Regions from separate parts of the Streptomyces sp. NPDC043867 genome, predicted to be linked through region 1. Evidence: riboswitches for the same ligand, from Rfam matches in the RefSeq annotation. Region 1 holds a riboswitch; the other holds the start of a gene.
The links. A riboswitch is a leader RNA that binds a small molecule or an ion and turns the genes downstream of it on or off. The one in region 1 is predicted to bind cobalamin.

Region 1 (9,287 bases):
AGCCGTTCGCCTCGCGCAGCGCCTCCCGGGTCTGCGCGTCCCACACGCCGAGCCGCTTCAGCTCCTCCACCAGGTAGGAGTTGACCTGGAGGAACTCGCCGGACAGCGTCTCGCGCTTGAACAGGTTGGAGACCTGCGGCTCGATGCACTCGTAGACACCCGCGATGGAAGCGATCGTCGCGGTCGGCGCGATGGCGAGCAGCAGCGAGTTGCGCAAGCCGACGGCCGCGATCCGCTCCCGCAGGGCCGCCCAGCGCTCCGGCCAGACCGGCTCCACGGCGTAGTGGTCGGGGTGCAGGACACCGCGGGCGGTGCGGGTCTTCTCCCAGGCGGGGAGCGGGCCGTTGCGCTCGGCGAGGTCCGCGGACGCCTCGTAGGCGGCCAGCATGACGCGTTCGGCGATCCGGGTGGAGAGCTGCTTGGCCGCGGCGGAGTCGAAGGGCAGCCGCAGTTTGAAGAAGACGTCCTGAAGGCCCATCGCGCCGAGGCCCACCGGGCGCCACCGGGCGTTGGAGCGGCCTGCCTGCTCGGTCGGGTAGAAGTTGATGTCGACGACCCGGTCGAGGAAGGTCACCGCCGTGCGGACGGTCTCGTCCAGCCGCTCCCAGTCGATGTCCCCGTCGACGACGAAGGCGCCGAGGTTGACCGAGCCGAGGTTGCAGACCGCGGTCTCCCCGTCGTTCGTGACCTCCAGGATCTCGGTGCACAGGTTCGAGGAGTGGACGGTGTGGCCCGGCTCCGCCGTCTGGTTGGCGGTGCGGTTGGCGGCGTCCTTGAACGTCATCCAGCCGTTGCCGGTCTGCGCCAGGGTGCGCATCATCCGGCCGTACAGGTCGCGGGCGGGGATCGTCTTCCTGGCCAGCCCCGCCTCCTCGGCCCTGCGGTACGCGGCGTCGAACTCCTCGCCCCACAGGTCGACCAGCTCGGGCACGTCGGACGGCGAGAACAGCGACCAGACGCCGTTCGCGTCGACCCGGCGCATGAACTCGTCGGGGATCCAGTGCGCGAGGTTGAGATTGTGCGTACGGCGGGCGTCCTCACCGGTGTTGTCGCGCAGCTCCAGGAACTCCTCGATGTCGGAGTGCCAGGTCTCCAGGTAGACCGCGGCCGCGCCCTTGCGCCGGCCGCCCTGGTTCACCGCGGCGACCGAGGCGTCCAGCGTCTTGAGGAACGGCACGATGCCGTTGGAGTGCCCGTTGGTGCCGCGGATCAGCGAACCGCGGGAGCGGATGCGGGAGTAGGACAGGCCGATGCCGCCGGCGTGCTTCGAGAGGCGGGCCACCTGGTGGTAGCGGTCGTAGAGGGAGTCCAGCTCGTCCAGCGGGGAGTCGAGGAGGTAGCAGGACGACATCTGCGGGTGCCGGGTGCCGGAGTTGAACAGCGTGGGGGAGGAGGGCAGGTAGTCGAGCCGGCTCATCAGACCGTAGAGCGCGGCCACTTCGTCGACGGCGCGGGAGGTGTCGTCCTCGGCGAGACCGGAGGCGACGCGCAGCATGAAGAACTGCGGGGTCTCGATCACGCGCCGGGTGATCGGGTGCCGGAGCAGGTAGCGGCTGTGCAGGGTGCGCAGGCCGAAGTAGCCGAAGCGGTCGTCGCCCGCGACGTCGACGAGCGTGTCGAGGCGTGCCGCGTGCAGGCGGACGAACTCGGCGGTGCGGTCCGCGATCAGTCCCTCCCGGTGCCCGACGGCGACCGAACCGGAGAAGGACGTGACGCCCTGCGACGCGGCCTCGGCGGCGATGCTGAACGTCAGCAGCCGCGCGGCCAGGCGTGAGTAGACCGGGTCCTCGGAGATGAGTCCCGCCGCGGCCTCGGTGGCCAGTTCGCGCAGCTCCGCCTCGTCCGCCCGCGCGGACCGGCCGCGCAGTGCGGCGGCGGCGACCCGGCCGGGGTCGGCGTCGGGGAGGTCGGCGGTGAGGTCGGTCAGGGTCCGCAGCAGCGCGGCACCGGGACCGTCCGGCTGGGCCGATGTCGCGGGCGGTGTCGCCGGATCGGCTGGCGCGATGGTCACGTGGGGCTCTCCCTCGCTCGGCACGGGGCCTTCGGGAGGGCAGCGGGGCACACGTCGTCCCGCACGGGTACGCGTGCGTCCACCGGCCCATTCCACGAGGCCCGGACGTCTGGGCACCCGGACCGGACGGACCGGGCGCACTGCCGGCAGGTCCTCGGACTGACCGTGTGCGCGAACGCGCACAAGTACACCGTTGCGGGACAGTTCCGGATTCGCACCGGATTCCCCTGCGGCGACAGCGAGCATGAGCATACATCTTGTGCCGGGCCGCCGAGGCGCCCCCACATGTTGTGTCGTGTCGGCTCCGGAGGGTGGCAGTCGGCGGGGAGGCCGCCGTCGGCACCGCCGCTGTCAGAGCGTCAGCTCGTACGTCAGCAGCAGGATGTCGTCGAGGTCCGGGACCGGGTTCCAGTCGCGTGCGGGGGCCCGGGTGAAACCGAGCCGCTCGTAGACGCGATGGGCGGCGCGCATGGTGCGCTGGGTGGAGAGCACGACGCGGAAACACCCCTCCGTGGTCCGTGCGCGGTCGATGCACGCCCGCACCAGGGCCTCGCCGGCGCCTCTTCCACGCGCCTCACGGGCGACCGCGAGCATGCGGATCTCGGCCTCGCCGGGGCCCGCGAGCTCGGCCAGGGCGCTGCCCGCCGACGGCACATGGGTCACGCCGCCGAGCACCGTGCCCTGCCGGTCGACGGCGACGAGGACCTCGGCCGCGGCGGCGCGCCGCGCGACGTCCCGCAGGTGCACCAGGTAGCCGTCGCTCTCCCCGAAGTCGAGCAGGCCGTCCCCGAGATACGCCTGCGCGGTGATCTCCCCGAGCGTCTCGTACTCCTCGGGCCTGGCCCGTCTGATGAGGATGTCCATGCGGCCGAGTCTGCCGGAAACGGACGACGACGGGCCGCCGGTTCTCCCCGGCGGCCCGTCGTCCGACGCGCGGGACTCAGTGGGCGGCGCCCGCCGTGGCCGTCGGGAGTTCCGTCCGGACACCCGGGTCCCCGGCGTCCGCCGTGTAGTCCGCGGGCGAGGTCTCGTCCACACCGTCGGGGGCCTTCGCCGCGCGCAGGACGAAGGTCAGCACCACCGTCACCACGACGTTCAGCACGAAGGCCGTCAGACCGATGTAGCCGATCTCCCCGATGCCGGGGATCTCCTTGGAGCTGCCGCCGAAGTGCTTCTGCGTCGGGGAGGCGACCCCGTACGCGGCGAGGGTGCCGTAGGTCATGCCGACCGCCCAGCCCGCGAGGAGCGCCCAGCGGTGGAACCAGCGGGTGAACAGGCCGCCGACGAGCGCCGGGAAGGTCTGCAGGATCCAGATGCCGCCCAGCAGCTGGAAGTTGATCGCGACGGTCTTGTCCATGGTGAGGACGAAGGCCAGCGCACCCACCTTCACCAGCAGCGAGACCAGCTTGGAGACCTGGGTCTCCTGCTTCGGTGTGGCGTCCGGCTTGATGAAGTCCTTGTAGATGTTGCGGGTGAAGAGGTTCGCCGCGGCGATCGACATGATCGCCGCCGGCACCAGCGCACCGATGCCGATGGCCGCGAAGGCCACACCCGCGAACCAGTCGGGGAACATCGTCTCGAAGAGCTGCGGGATCGCCAGCTGCCCGTTCTCCACCTTCACCCCGGCCGCGATCGCCATGAACCCGAGCAGGGCGAGCAGGCCGAGCATCAGCGAGTACAGCGGCAGGATCGTGGTGTTGCGCCGGATCACCTCACGGCTGCGGCTGGACAGCGTCGCGGTGATCGAGTGCGGGTACATGAACAGCGCCAGCGCCGAACCGAGGGCGAGCGTGGCGTACGTCCACTGCCCGGCCTCGGCGGGCACGATGCCGCCCGCGCCCGCGGCCGTGTACTTGTCGCCCGCCGCCTTGAAGATCTCGTCGAACCCGCCGAGCTTGATGGGGATGTAGATGATGGCCACCGCGATCACGATGTAGATCAGGGTGTCCTTCACGAACGCGATCAGGGCAGGCGCCCGCAGGCCCGACGAGTACGTGTACGCGGCCAGCACGCCGAACGCGATGAGCAGCGGCAGGTCCTTCACGAACCAGTTGGTGTTCTCACCGCCGCCGACGCCCATCACGTCCAGCACCGCCTGGATGCCCACGAGTTGCAGCGCGATGTAGGGCATCGTGGCGAGGATGCCGGTCACGGCCACCGCCAGCGACAGCCCCTTGCAGCCGAAGCGCCCGCGCACGAAGTCCGATGTCGTCACATAGCCGTGCTTGTGCGAGACCGACCACAGCCGCGGCAGGAACGTGAAGATCAGCGGGTAGACGAGGATGGTGTACGGCACGGCGAAGAAGCCGGCCGCGCCCGCGGCGTAGATCGCCGCGGGTACGGCGACGAAGGTGTACGCCGTGTAGAGGTCGCCGCCGAGCAGGAACCAGGTGACCCAGGTGCCGAACGACCGTCCGCCCAGGCCCCATTCGTCGAGGCTGTGCTCGACCTCGGCCTTGCGCCAGCGTGCGGCGAGGAAGCCCATGACCGTGACGGCCACGAAGAAGAAGATGAAGACGCCGAGGGCGACTCCGTTCACGCCGTCCTTCACTTCGACGCACCCCCGCCCCTGGGCGTACGGCCGCGCTGGTCACGCTGCCAGAGCTGGTACGCGGTCATCGTGAGCAGCGTGGAGATGAGCACCCACAGCATCTGGTACCAGTAGAAGAAGGGGATCCCGATGAACGTCGGGTCGGTCTTCGCGTACGAGCCGACCCAGAGCATCGCCACGAAGGGTGCGACGAGACAGAGGGCGATCACCACACGGACCGGTGTCACCACCGGTGGCTTCACTTCGGGCACATCTGACATTCGGCGGCTCCGTCCCCTCGCTGATCACCTGTGCAACGCGCAGGCAATCTAGGCGACGGTGTCACGCACACGGAACCCCCCGTCCGCATATCGGTCCCCACCGGCGGGTTCCCGGTGGGCAAACGCCCGGAGGGGGCCTTTTTGCGCACCTGTGAAGGCGCCCGCGTCGAGCCCGCGGTCAGTCCACCGGGCGCTTGAGGCGGGCCACGAACTTGTACCGGTCGCCCCGGTACACCGAGCGGACCCACTCCACCGGTTGGCCGGTCCTGTCCAGCGAGTGGCGGGAGAGCATCAGCATGGGCAGCCCGACGTCGGTGCCGAGCAGCCCGGCCTCGCGCGGGGTGGCCAGCGAGGTCTCGATGGTCTCCTCGGCCTCGGCCAGGTGGACGTCGTACACCTCGGCGAGCGCGGTGTAGAGAGAGGTGTACTTGGCGAGCGAACGCCGCAGGGCGGGGAAGCGCTTGGCGGACAGGTGGGTCGTCTCGATCGCCATCGGCTCGCCGCTCGCCAGCCGCAGCCGCTCGATGCGCAGCACGCGCCCGCCCGCGTTGATGTCGAGCAGCCCCGCGAGCGTCTCGTCCGCCGTGATGTAGCCGATGTCCAGGAGCTGCGAGGTGGGTTCGAGGCCCTGGGCCCGCATGTCCTCGGTGTACGAGGTGAGTTGGAGCGCCTGCGAGACCTTCGGCTTCGCGACGAAGGTGCCCTTGCCCTGGATGCGTTCCAGCCGGCCCTCGACGACGAGTTCCTGCAGCGCCTGGCGCACGGTCGTGCGGGAGGTGTCGAACTCGGCGGCGAGGGTGCGCTCCGGCGGCACCGGCGTGCCGGGCGGCAGTGTCTCCGTCATATCGAGCAGGTGCTTCTTCAGACGGTAGTACTTGGGCACGCGCGCGGTACGGATGGGCGCCCCACCCTCGTTCTCCGCACTGCTGACGTCGGTGCTCATGCTCTGCCTTCCCGGCTCCGGATGCCGAAGCGACCGACCCTGTCCGGTCGGTCACGGCTCACATCGTGGCACGGCTCGGTGTGCGAGAGGCCCCCGCACGCTGCGTGATCCCCTCTATATACCGTCGGGGTTCGTGTTGGTCTAGTCCATCGCGCCGGGGCGGTGCTCGTGGCGCCACGCGGGACGCCCGGTTCGTGTGGCCGCAACCCCCCTGTCCGATCTGCCACTTGAGCAATGAAAGGTCCCTGCATATGTCGGTCCCGTAACGGAGGCCGAGCGGGACTTCCTCACCCTTGACACCCCTCTAGGTCTAGGCCAAGCTCCCGGTACTGGTCTACACCATTGGTCCAGGTCCCGGCCCCACGGGCAGTACTCGTCACAGGTCACCGCGGTGGGCAGGGGGGTTATGACATCCCTGAGGAGGGTGGCGTGAAGCGCAAGCTGATAGCCGCGATCGGTATCGCGGGCATGATGGTCTCCATCGCGGCGTGCGGGGACAGTGACAAGGACTCCGGGGGCGGCAAGGGCGGCGCGGAGGCCAAGGAGCTCACCGTCTGGCTGACGGTGGACGCGCAGAACAACTGGCCCGAGCTGGTCAAGGCCGCCGACGCCGCGGTCAAGAAGAAGCACCCCGGCGTCAAGATCAACCACGAGTACTACGGCTGGCCCGACAAGAACGCCAAGCTCGACGCCGTCCTCGCCACGGACAAGGCCCCCGACGTGGTCGAGATGGGCAACACCGAGATGCTCGGCTACATGGTCAAGGGCGCCTTCGCTCCCGTCGACGCGTCGAAGTTCGACAACTCGGACGCCTGGCTGGACGGCCTCAAGGCCTCCGTCACCTACGACGGCAAGACCTACGGCGTGCCGTACTACGCCGGTGGCCGCGTCGGCAACTGGCGCAAGGACATCGCCGCCGCGTCCGGCGTCAAGTCCACGCCGAAGACGTACAAGGAACTCACCGCCGACCTGGACAAGATCCAGAAGAAGCAGGGCGACAAGTTCAGCGCCTGGTACCAGCCCACCCGCGACTGGTACGCCGCCATGTCCTTCGTCTACGACGCCGGCGGCTCCATCGCCGTCGAGTCCGGCGGCGAGTGGAAGGCCAACCTCTCCTCTCCCGAGTCGGTCAAGGGCCTCAAGGCCTTCAAGTCGGTCGTCGACAGGTACATGCACGGCGACAAGACCAAGGACGAGTCGGACCGCTACATCGTCTACGGCCAGGGCAAGTCCGGCATGATCTTCGGTGCCGCCTGGGAGGGCGCGACCTCCGAGGACCCGAAGAACGACAAGTCCGGCAAGCTCAAGGGCAACCTCGAGAACTTCGTGGTCCCCGGCCCGTCCGGCAAGAACCTCCCCGTCTTCCTCGGCGGTTCCGACCTCGCCGTCCCGGTGAAGTCCGGCGCCCAGGAACTCGCCGCCGAGTGGATCAACGCCCTCACCGGCGCCGAGGGCCAGAAGGGTCTGATCGGCAAGGGCAACCTGCCGAACAACAAGACCGACCTCGCGACGCTGAAGAGCGACCCGAAGACCGCGGTCCCGGCCACCGCGGCCGAGAGCAACTGGTTCGTCCCGATGGCACCCGGCTGGGGCCAGGTCGAGAAGGCCCAGGTCCTGCAGACCATGCTGCAGAACATCGGCACCGGCAAGAAGTCGGTCGAGGCCGCCGCGAAGGAAGCGGACGCCAAGATCGACAAGGTCATCAACACCAAGTGACCCGAGGCGGGGCCCCGTTGCCGACGGGGCCCCGCCTGCCGTACGACCCTGCCGGGAGGCGGGGCCCGCTCCCCGTACGAACCGTGGGCCGGTGAGGGACGGGGCGCGCCTCCCGTACGACCTGTACCGGCCCGGCCGGCGGCGGGGACACCTCCCGCGGACCGGGCCGGGAGCCGGGGGGTCCGCCCCCCGTACGACCTGTACGACCCGGTCGGGGACGGGGCCCGCCGCCCGTACGACCCGAGGGACCGCTGAGGAGCGCGCGGATGAGTGCCGCTGATACGACCACTGCCAAAGTGCCGCCGACGCGGCAGTCGCCACCACCACCCGCCCCGCCGGTGGAGAGACCACGCCGGAAGCGGACCTCCGACGGGGCGGCCGTCCCCTGGGCCCTGCTCGCCCCCTGCCTGCTGGTCCTCGTCCTGGTGCTCGGCTACCCCCTCGTCCGCCTGGTCACCCTGTCCTTCCAGGAGTTCGGGCAGTCCCAGCTGTGGGGCTTCAAGCCGGCCGAGTCGGTCGGCTTCGACAACTTCGCCAAGGTGCTCGGGGACGAGGAGTTCTGGGCGGTCGTCGTCCGCACGATCGTCTTCGCCGGCGGGGCCGTCGTCTTCACGATGGTCATCGGCATGCTGATCGCGCTGCTCCTGCAGCGGGTCTCCGGCTGGGTGAAGACGCTCATCAACATCGCGCTGGTGGCCAGCTGGGGCATGCCCATCATCGTGGCCACCACCGTCTTCAAGTGGCTCTTCGACTCCGACTACGGCGTCTTCAACGCGGTGCTCAGCAAGCTCCCCGGCGTCGACATGATCGGCCACAACTGGTTCGCCAGCGGCCCCCAGGGCCTGGCCGTGATCATGCTGCTGGTGGTGTGGGGGGCGGTGCCGTTCGTCGTCATCACGCTCAGCGCGGGCCTCACCCAGGTGCCCAAGGAACTGGAGGAGGCGGCGCGGCTCGACGGAGCGGGCGCGTGGGGCGTCTTCCGGTACGTCACGCTGCCGATCCTCAAGCCGATCATCGTGATGCTCACGACGCTTTCCGTCATCTGGGACATGGGCGTCTTCCCGCAGGTCTTCGTGATGCGCGGCGGTCACCCCGAGGCCGAGTTCCAACTGCTCACCACGTACTCGTACGACCGCGCCTTCGTGGTCAACGACTACGCGCAGGGGTCGGCGATCGCCCTGCTCACCGTGCTCCTGCTGCTCGGTGTCGTCGCCGTCTACATGCGCCAGATGCTCAAGATCGGAGAGGTCGAGTGACCACGACCACGGCTCCCGGCACCTCCCGGCCGCGCAAGCCGGCCACGGCCCCCGCCGCCGCCCGGCCGCGCAGGTCGAAGCTCGGCTGGAACCTGCTCGGCCTGTTCGTCTTCGTCACCGCGGGCTTCCCCGTCTACTGGATGCTCAACACGGCGTTCAAGCCCGCGAAGGACGCCATCGACCCGGACCCGAGCCTGCTGCCCACGGCACTCACGCTCGACAACTTCAGCCGGGCACTCGACATCGCCGACTTCTGGGGGCCGGTGGCCCGCAGCCTGATCGTCTCGCTGGCGGTGGTGCTGATCGGCATCGTGGTCGGCATGCTGGCCGCGCTCGCCATCTCCCGGTTCGCCTTCCGCGGCCGCAAGATCGTGATCGTCGGCATCCTGGCGGTCCAGATGGTCCCGCTGGTCGCCATGATCATCCCGGTCTTCCTGCTGCTGAACGACCTCGGACAGTACGACAAGCTCACCGGTCTGATCATCACCTACCTGACGTTCATCCTCCCCTTCACGGTGTGGACGCTGCGCGGCTTCATCGTCAACATCCC
Region 2 (6,741 bases), on a different contig from region 1:
ACGGTGACGGCGGCGGCCGTCGCTTTGACAGTGCGCACCGGTCCAGTCTCCCGGGGGAGCCCGCTCTCGGCCAGCGGGCGGGGGCTCGGCGTTTCCCGCCCGCCTCGGGAGCCGCGTTCCGCCCGCCGGGGCCGGGGGCGCTGTCCCGGCCTGGGGCCGGCCCGGCGGGGAGGGGCCCCCCGGGGCGGGGGTGGCTCGGCACCGCCGGGTACGTCCGCCTCGGCTGAGCGCCGTCGCGGCGGAAGATTCGTACCCCCGCCTCGGTACGGCGGCAACGCCCGCCGGGGCTGGTGGCTCGCCAGCGCGATGCGTCCGCCTCGGCCGAGCGCCGTCGCGGCGGGAGGAACACCCCGCCCGGGCGGGGCTCCCGGGGCGGGGGTGGCTCGGCACCGCCGGGTACGTCCGGCTCGGCCGAACGCCGTCGCGGCGGAAGATTCGCACCCCCGCCTCGGTACGGCGGCAACGCCCGCCGGGGCTGGGTGGCTCGCCAGCGCGATGCGTCCGCCTCGGCCGAACGCCGTCGCGGCGGGAGGAACACCCCGCCCCGGCAGGGCTCCCTGGGCGGGGGTGGCTCGGCACCGCCGGGTACGTCCGCCTCGGCCGAGCGCCGTCGCGGCGGAAGATTCGTACCCCCGCCTCGGTACGGCGGCAACGCCCGCCGGGGCTGGGTGGCTCGGCACCGCCGGGTACGTCCGGCTCGGCCGAACGCCGTCGCGGCGGAAGATTCGTACCCCCGCCTCGGTACGGCGGCAACGCCCGCCGGGGCTGGGTGGCTCGGCACCGCCGGGTACGTCCGCCTCGGCTGAGCGCCGTCGCGGCGGGAGGAACGCCCCGCCCGGGCGGGACTCCCGGGGCGGAGGGTGGCTCGGCACCGCCGGGTACGTCCGCCTCGGCCGAGCGCCGTCGCGGCGGGAGGAACGCCCCGCCCGGGCGGGGCTCCCTGGGCGGGGGTGGCTCGGCACCGCCGGGTACGTCCGGCCCGGCCGAACGCCGTCGCGGCGGGTTACTCCGGCTGGCCGTAGTGGGACAGGTGGGCCGTCGCCTCCGCGGCCTGTGCGGGGGTCAGGAGGGTGGGGGTGAGGCCGGGGACGGACGAGGCCGTCAGCCAGACGCGGCACATCCACTCCAGCTGGGCGGTGCGGTCGTAGGCCTGGGCGAGCGTGGTGCCGTAGGCGATCGTGCCGTGGTTCTGCAGGAGGCAGGCGGAGCGGTCGACGAGGGCCCGGAGCATGTACTCGGCCAGCCGCTCGGTGCCGTACGTCGCGTACGGGGCGACCCGGACCTGTCCGCCGAGCGTGCCGGACACGTAGTGGATCAGCGGCAGCTCGCGGACGAGCGTCGAGACGGCCGTCGCGTGGACGGCATGCGTGTGCACGACGGCACGCGCGTCGGTGGTGCGGTAGATCGCGAGGTGCATGGGCAGCTCGCTCGTCGGCAGCAGCGACCCGCGCACCTGGCGGCCGTCGAGGTCGACTCCGACGAGGTCGGCGGGTGTCAGCCGCTCGTACGGCACCCCCGTGGGCGTGACGAGCACGGTGTCCCCGACGCGCACCGAGACATTGCCCGACGTGCCGACGACCAGCCCGTCGGCCACCGCGCGGCGGGCCGTCGCGACGAGTTCGCGCCAGGCCTCCGCCAGCCGCTCCTCGGGGTCAGGCGCGTGCCGCTCCCCCGCGTCCCGGGGCCCTTCCCGTCCGGACCGGTCGTCCCGTGCGTCCCGCCGCTGCTCAGCCATGGCGCGATCCTCCCAGGGCGGGCGTCCTGTCCGGCGGCGAGGACGAGCGTCGTCGCCGCCCGAGTGACCAGAATCTCCTCGACGGGCCCCCGCGCGGGCTGCGACACCTCGCGCGGGGCCAGGGGGCCCAGGATTCCGCCTGCCGCGTGACGCCTTGGGTGCCGATTCCACACAAGCGGAGGGGCGCCACGCCGATCGGGTCACCACCTTGCCCGCCCCAGTTCATCTTCCGTTCACCCTGGTTGCCTACGTTCCAATTGCCACTGACGTCCAACAGAAGCCTGGGTAAATGGAACACATCACGCTTCTCCTCGGGATCGTGATCGTCACCGCTCTCGTGTTCGATTTCACGAACGGTTTCCACGACACTGCCAACGCGATGGCGACGACCATCTCGACCGGCGCTCTGAAGCCCAAGACGGCGGTGGCGATGTCCGCCGCGCTGAACCTCGTCGGCGCCTTCCTCTCCGTGGAGGTCGCCAAGACCATCTCCGGCGGCATCATCAACGAGGAGGGCATCCGTACGGAGGTCATCTTCGCGGCCCTCGTCGGCGCCATCCTGTGGAATCTGCTGACCTGGCTCCTGGGTCTGCCCTCCAGCTCCTCTCACGCACTCTTCGGCGGCCTCATCGGCGCCGCGGTCATGTCGGCCGGCTGGTCGTCGGTGAACGGCTCGACCGTCGTCACCAAGGTGCTCATCCCCGCGGTCGCCGCGCCGGTCGTCGCCGGACTGGCCGCGATGCTGGCCACGCGCCTGACGTACCGGATCGGCAACCGCGCCGACGAGAAGGCGACCGCCAAGGGGTACCGCGCAGGCCAGATCGCCTCCGCGGGCCTGGTGTCGCTTGCCCACGGCACGAACGACGCGCAGAAGACCATGGGCATCATCACCCTCGCCCTGGTCACCGGCGGTGTCCTCGCGCCGGGCTCCAACCCTCCCACCTGGGTCATCGTCGCGGCCGGCATGGCCATCGCGCTCGGTACCTACCTGGGCGGCTGGCGCATCATCCGCACCATGGGCAAGGGCCTCACCGACCTCGCGCCGCCGCAGGGCTTCGCCGCCCAGACCAGCGCCGCCACGGTCATCCTCGCCTCCTCGCACCTGGGCTTCTCGCTCTCCACCACGCAGTCCTGCTCCGGCGCCGTCATGGGCTCGGGCCTCGGCCGCAAGGGCGGGGTCGTCCGCTGGTCGACCGCGAGCCGCATGTTCATCGCGTGGGGCCTGACCCTGCCGGCCGCCGGCCTCGTCGGCGCCGGTGCCGAGTTCCTCACCCAGCAGGGCACCTGGGGCATCGTCACCACGGGCGTGCTGCTCGTGGCCGGCGCCGGTGTCATCTGGACGCTCTCGCGCCGCCAGCCGGTCACCATGGCCAACGTCAACGACGGCCAGGCCGAGCCCGCGGGCGTCGTGACCGCCGCGATCGCCGCGGTCACCCCGCCGCCGGCCGGCCCGGTCGCCACGGCCGACCTCGGTCTGACGGCCACCATCCCGGCCCCGGACGCCGGCACCACCACCGAGCCCACCCGCCCGGCCACGGTCTAAGGAACGAACAGCATGAACATCGACTGGGCAGCCCTCGGCTCCGTCTTCGGAGCCAGCCTCGTGGTCACCGTGGCCCTCGTCGGCCTCTTCACCCTCGGCATCGTCGGCCTCTCCAAGCGCGAGTCCGGGGCCACCCGGGGCGGTTCCGCCGCCCTCGCGGTGACCGGCGCGTACGCCTGCTTCGCCGCGTGCGCGGCGGCCGTGGCGTACGGCATCTACCTGATCGTCGCCTGACGACCGGGCTGAAACCCGACAAAAACCGAACAACGCGGCATCACTTCACGTGGGGTGCGGGACGGAACACCGTCCCGCACCCCACCTGCGTGTGGGGCTTCGCACACTCTCCCTTCGCAGGTCAACAGCAAGTTGACGGCTGTTCTGACCCCGTGGTGGACTGCCGGAGCCAACTACGGCGGCAGGAGAGGAAGCCGGTGCGAATCCGGCGCGGTCCCGCCACTGTCACCGGGGAAGAACGCCCCCGGGAGCCAGGAACTCTCACCGCCGGTCTCTTCGAACCAGGGCGCGGACACCCTGAGTGAGGACATATCGCCATGCGCGGCTGCCCGTTGCGGGTCCTGACGAGTACGAGGGTGCTGCCGCACCCCACGGCGGGCTGAGCCCGTGCGTGCCGATCGCGTCTTCGCGTACGGCGCCACCGCCGGCCTCCTCGGCGACCTGCTCCTCGGCGATCCCCGCCGCGGGCACCCGGTCGCCGCGTTCGGGCGGGCCGCGGGCGCCGTGGAACGGGTGCTGTGGCGCGACCACCGCGGATGGGGCGCGCTGCACACCGCGGTCTGCGCCGGTGGCGCCGCCGCTCTCGCGGCCCTCGCGAGCCGCCGTGTGCGCACCTCCCCCGCCGCCTCCGTCGCGCTGACCGCTGCCGCCACCTGGGCCGTCGTCGGGGGCACCTCCCTCGGCCGGGAGGCCGGGACCATCGGCGGTGCACTGGCCGCCGGCGACGTCGACGCCGCCCGCGAGCGGCTGCCCCACCTGTGCGGGCGGGATCCGCAGGCGCTGGACGCCGACGGGATCGCCCGGGCCGTGGTCGAGTCCGTCGCCGAGAACACCTCCGACGCCGTCGTGGGCGCCCTGGTCTGGGGCGCCGTCGGCGGCGTGCCCGGGCTCGTCGCCTTCCGGGCCGTGAACACGCTCGACGCGATGGTCGGGCACAGGTCCAGCAGGTACCGCCGCTACGGGTGGGCCTCCGCGCGGCTCGACGACGTCGCCGGCTGGCCGGGGGCCCGGCTGACCGCCGTACTCGCGGCCGTCGCGGGCGGTGATCCGCGCGGTGCCGTGCGCGCCTGGCGTGCCGACGCCGCCAGACACCCGAGCCCCAACGCCGGTCCCGTGGAGGCCTCCTTCGCGGGGGCGCTGGGCGTACGGCTGGGCGGGACCCTCTCGTACGGGGGGCGGGTCGAGCACCGGCCCGTGCTGAACGGCGCCGGGCGGGCCGTGGCCGTCGGCGACATCGAGCGGGCCGTACGGCTGTCCCGGCGGGTGAGCGGGCTCGCGCTGGGCGTGTGCGTCGCCGGGCGGCTGCTCACGCAGGGACTCACGAAGGGGCGTACCCGATGAGCGGCGGACTGCTGATCGCCGGCACCACCTCCGACGCCGGCAAGAGCGTGGTGACCGCCGGGATCTGCCGGTGGCTGGTGCGCCAGGGCGTGAAGGTGGCGCCCTTCAAGGCGCAGAACATGTCCCTCAACTCGTTCGTCACGCGCGAGGGGGCGGAGATCGGGCGGGCGCAGGCCATGCAGGCGCAGGCCGCCCGCGTGGAGCCGACCGCGCTGATGAACCCGGTGCTGCTCAAGCCTGGGAGCGACCGCAGCAGCCAGGTCGTGCTCATGGGGAAGCCGGTGGGCGAGATGAGTGCGCGCGGCTACCACGGGGGCCGCCAGGAGGCACTGCTCGGGACCGTGCTGGACTGCCTGGCTCGGTTGCGGGGCACGTATGACGCGGTGATCTGTGAAGGGGCAGGCAGTCCTGCCGAGATCAACCTGCGCCGTACCGACATCGTGAACATGGGCATCGCCCGCAACGCGCGGCTGCCCGTCCTCGTGGTCGGGGACATCGACCGCGGGGGCGTCTTCGCCTCGTTCTTCGGCACGGTCGCGCTGCTGAGCCGCGAGGACCAGGCGCTCGTCGCCGGGTTCCTGGTCAACAAGTTCCGCGGCGACGTGTCCCTGCTGGAGCCGGGGCTCGACATGCTGCGCGGTCTCACCGGCCGCCCCTCGTACGGCGTCCTGCCCTTCCGGCACGGCCTCGGCATCGACGAGGAGGACGGCCTGGGGGTCCCCCCGCGCGAGCGAAGCCGAGCGTGGGGGAGGGTCTCGCTGCGCGGGACCGTCCGGGAGTCCGTCGTGGCGCCGCCCGTCGGCGAGGACGTGCTGCGGGTCGCGGTCTGCGCGGTCCCGCTGATGTCCAACTTCACGGACGTCGACGCCCTCGCCGCGGAACCGGGCGTCGTGGTGCGGTTCGTGGACCGGGCGGAGGAACTGGCCGACGCCGACCTCGTCGTCGTACCGGGCACCCGGGGGACGGTGCGGGCCCTTCAGTGGCTGCGGGAGCGCGGCCTCGCGGACGCGATCGCCCGGCGGGCCGCCGAGGGGCGTCCGGTGCTCGGGATCTGCGGCGGCTTCCAGGCCCTCGGCGAGCACATCGAGGACGACGTCGAGTCGCGGGCGGGGCACGTCGACGGGCTCGGACTGCTGCCCGTGCGCGTGCGGTTCGCGCGGGAGAAGACCCTCACGCGGCCCGTGGGCGAGGCGCTCGGCGAGCACGTCGAGGGCTACGAGATCCACCACGGGGTCGCCGAGGTCACCGGCGGCGAACCCTTCCTGGACGGCTGCCGGGTCGGCGCCGTCTGGGGCACGCACTGGCACGGCTCGCTGGAGTCGGACGGGTTCCGGCGCGCCTTCCTGCGGGAGGTGGCGGCCGCCGCGGGCCGCCGCTTCGTGCCGGCCGCCGGCACGTCGTTCGCCACGCTGCGCGAGGAGCAACTGGACCTGCTCGGCGATCTGATCGAGGAACACGCGGACACGGACGCGCTGTGGCGGCTCATCGAGTCGGGCGCTCCGACAGGACTGCCTTTCATCCCACCGGGAGCACCCGCATGAGCACAGTGTTGTTGTTGTCCACCGCCGACACGGATCTGCTGGCGGCCCGGGCCTCCGGCGCCGCGTACCGGATCGGCAACCCGAACCGCGTCGACGTCGCCGGGGAACTGCCCGCGCTCGTCGCGGGCGCGGACGTCGCCGTCGTACGCCTGCTGGGCGGCAAGCGGGCCTGGGAGGACGGGCTCGCCGCGCTCAGGGCGTCGGGCGTGCCGACCGTGCTGCTCGGCGGGGAGGCGGTCCCCGACGCGGAGTTGATGGCGGAGTCGTCCGTGCCCGCCGGTGTCGTGGCGGAGGCGCTGCGCTACCTCGTCGAGGGCGGCCCGGAGAACCTGGCGGAACTCGCGCGT

Region 2: it holds a riboswitch for cobalamin, as region 1 does, so the genes downstream of both, AC069T_RS22930 (cobalamin biosynthesis protein) here and AC069T_RS18255 (ribonucleoside-diphosphate reductase subunit alpha) in region 1, are expected to answer to the same signal.

What each region holds. Positions count from the first base shown of each region.
Region 1 is NZ_JBWKDS010000016.1:135,303-144,589, forward strand. Features, by position in the region: gene AC069T_RS18255 (ribonucleoside-diphosphate reductase subunit alpha) at 1-2,011, opposite strand, end outside; cobalamin riboswitch at 2,140-2,298, opposite strand; gene AC069T_RS18260 (GNAT family N-acetyltransferase) at 2,363-2,875, opposite strand; gene mctP (monocarboxylate uptake permease MctP) at 2,952-4,562, opposite strand; gene AC069T_RS18270 (DUF3311 domain-containing protein) at 4,559-4,822, opposite strand; gene AC069T_RS18275 (GntR family transcriptional regulator) at 5,001-5,765, opposite strand; gene AC069T_RS18280 (extracellular solute-binding protein) at 6,195-7,481, shown strand; gene AC069T_RS18285 (carbohydrate ABC transporter permease) at 7,748-8,737, shown strand; gene AC069T_RS18290 (carbohydrate ABC transporter permease) at 8,830-9,287, shown strand, end outside.
Region 2 is NZ_JBWKDS010000023.1:79,573-86,313, reverse strand. Features, by position in the region: gene AC069T_RS22950 (alpha/beta hydrolase family protein) at 1-38, opposite strand, end outside; gene AC069T_RS22945 (class II aldolase/adducin family protein) at 1,004-1,735, opposite strand; gene AC069T_RS22940 (inorganic phosphate transporter) at 2,025-3,278, shown strand; gene AC069T_RS22935 (hypothetical protein) at 3,291-3,512, shown strand; cobalamin riboswitch at 3,652-3,792, shown strand; gene AC069T_RS22930 (cobalamin biosynthesis protein) at 3,900-4,853, shown strand; gene AC069T_RS22925 (cobyric acid synthase) at 4,850-6,394, shown strand; gene cobN (cobaltochelatase subunit CobN) at 6,391-6,741, shown strand, end outside.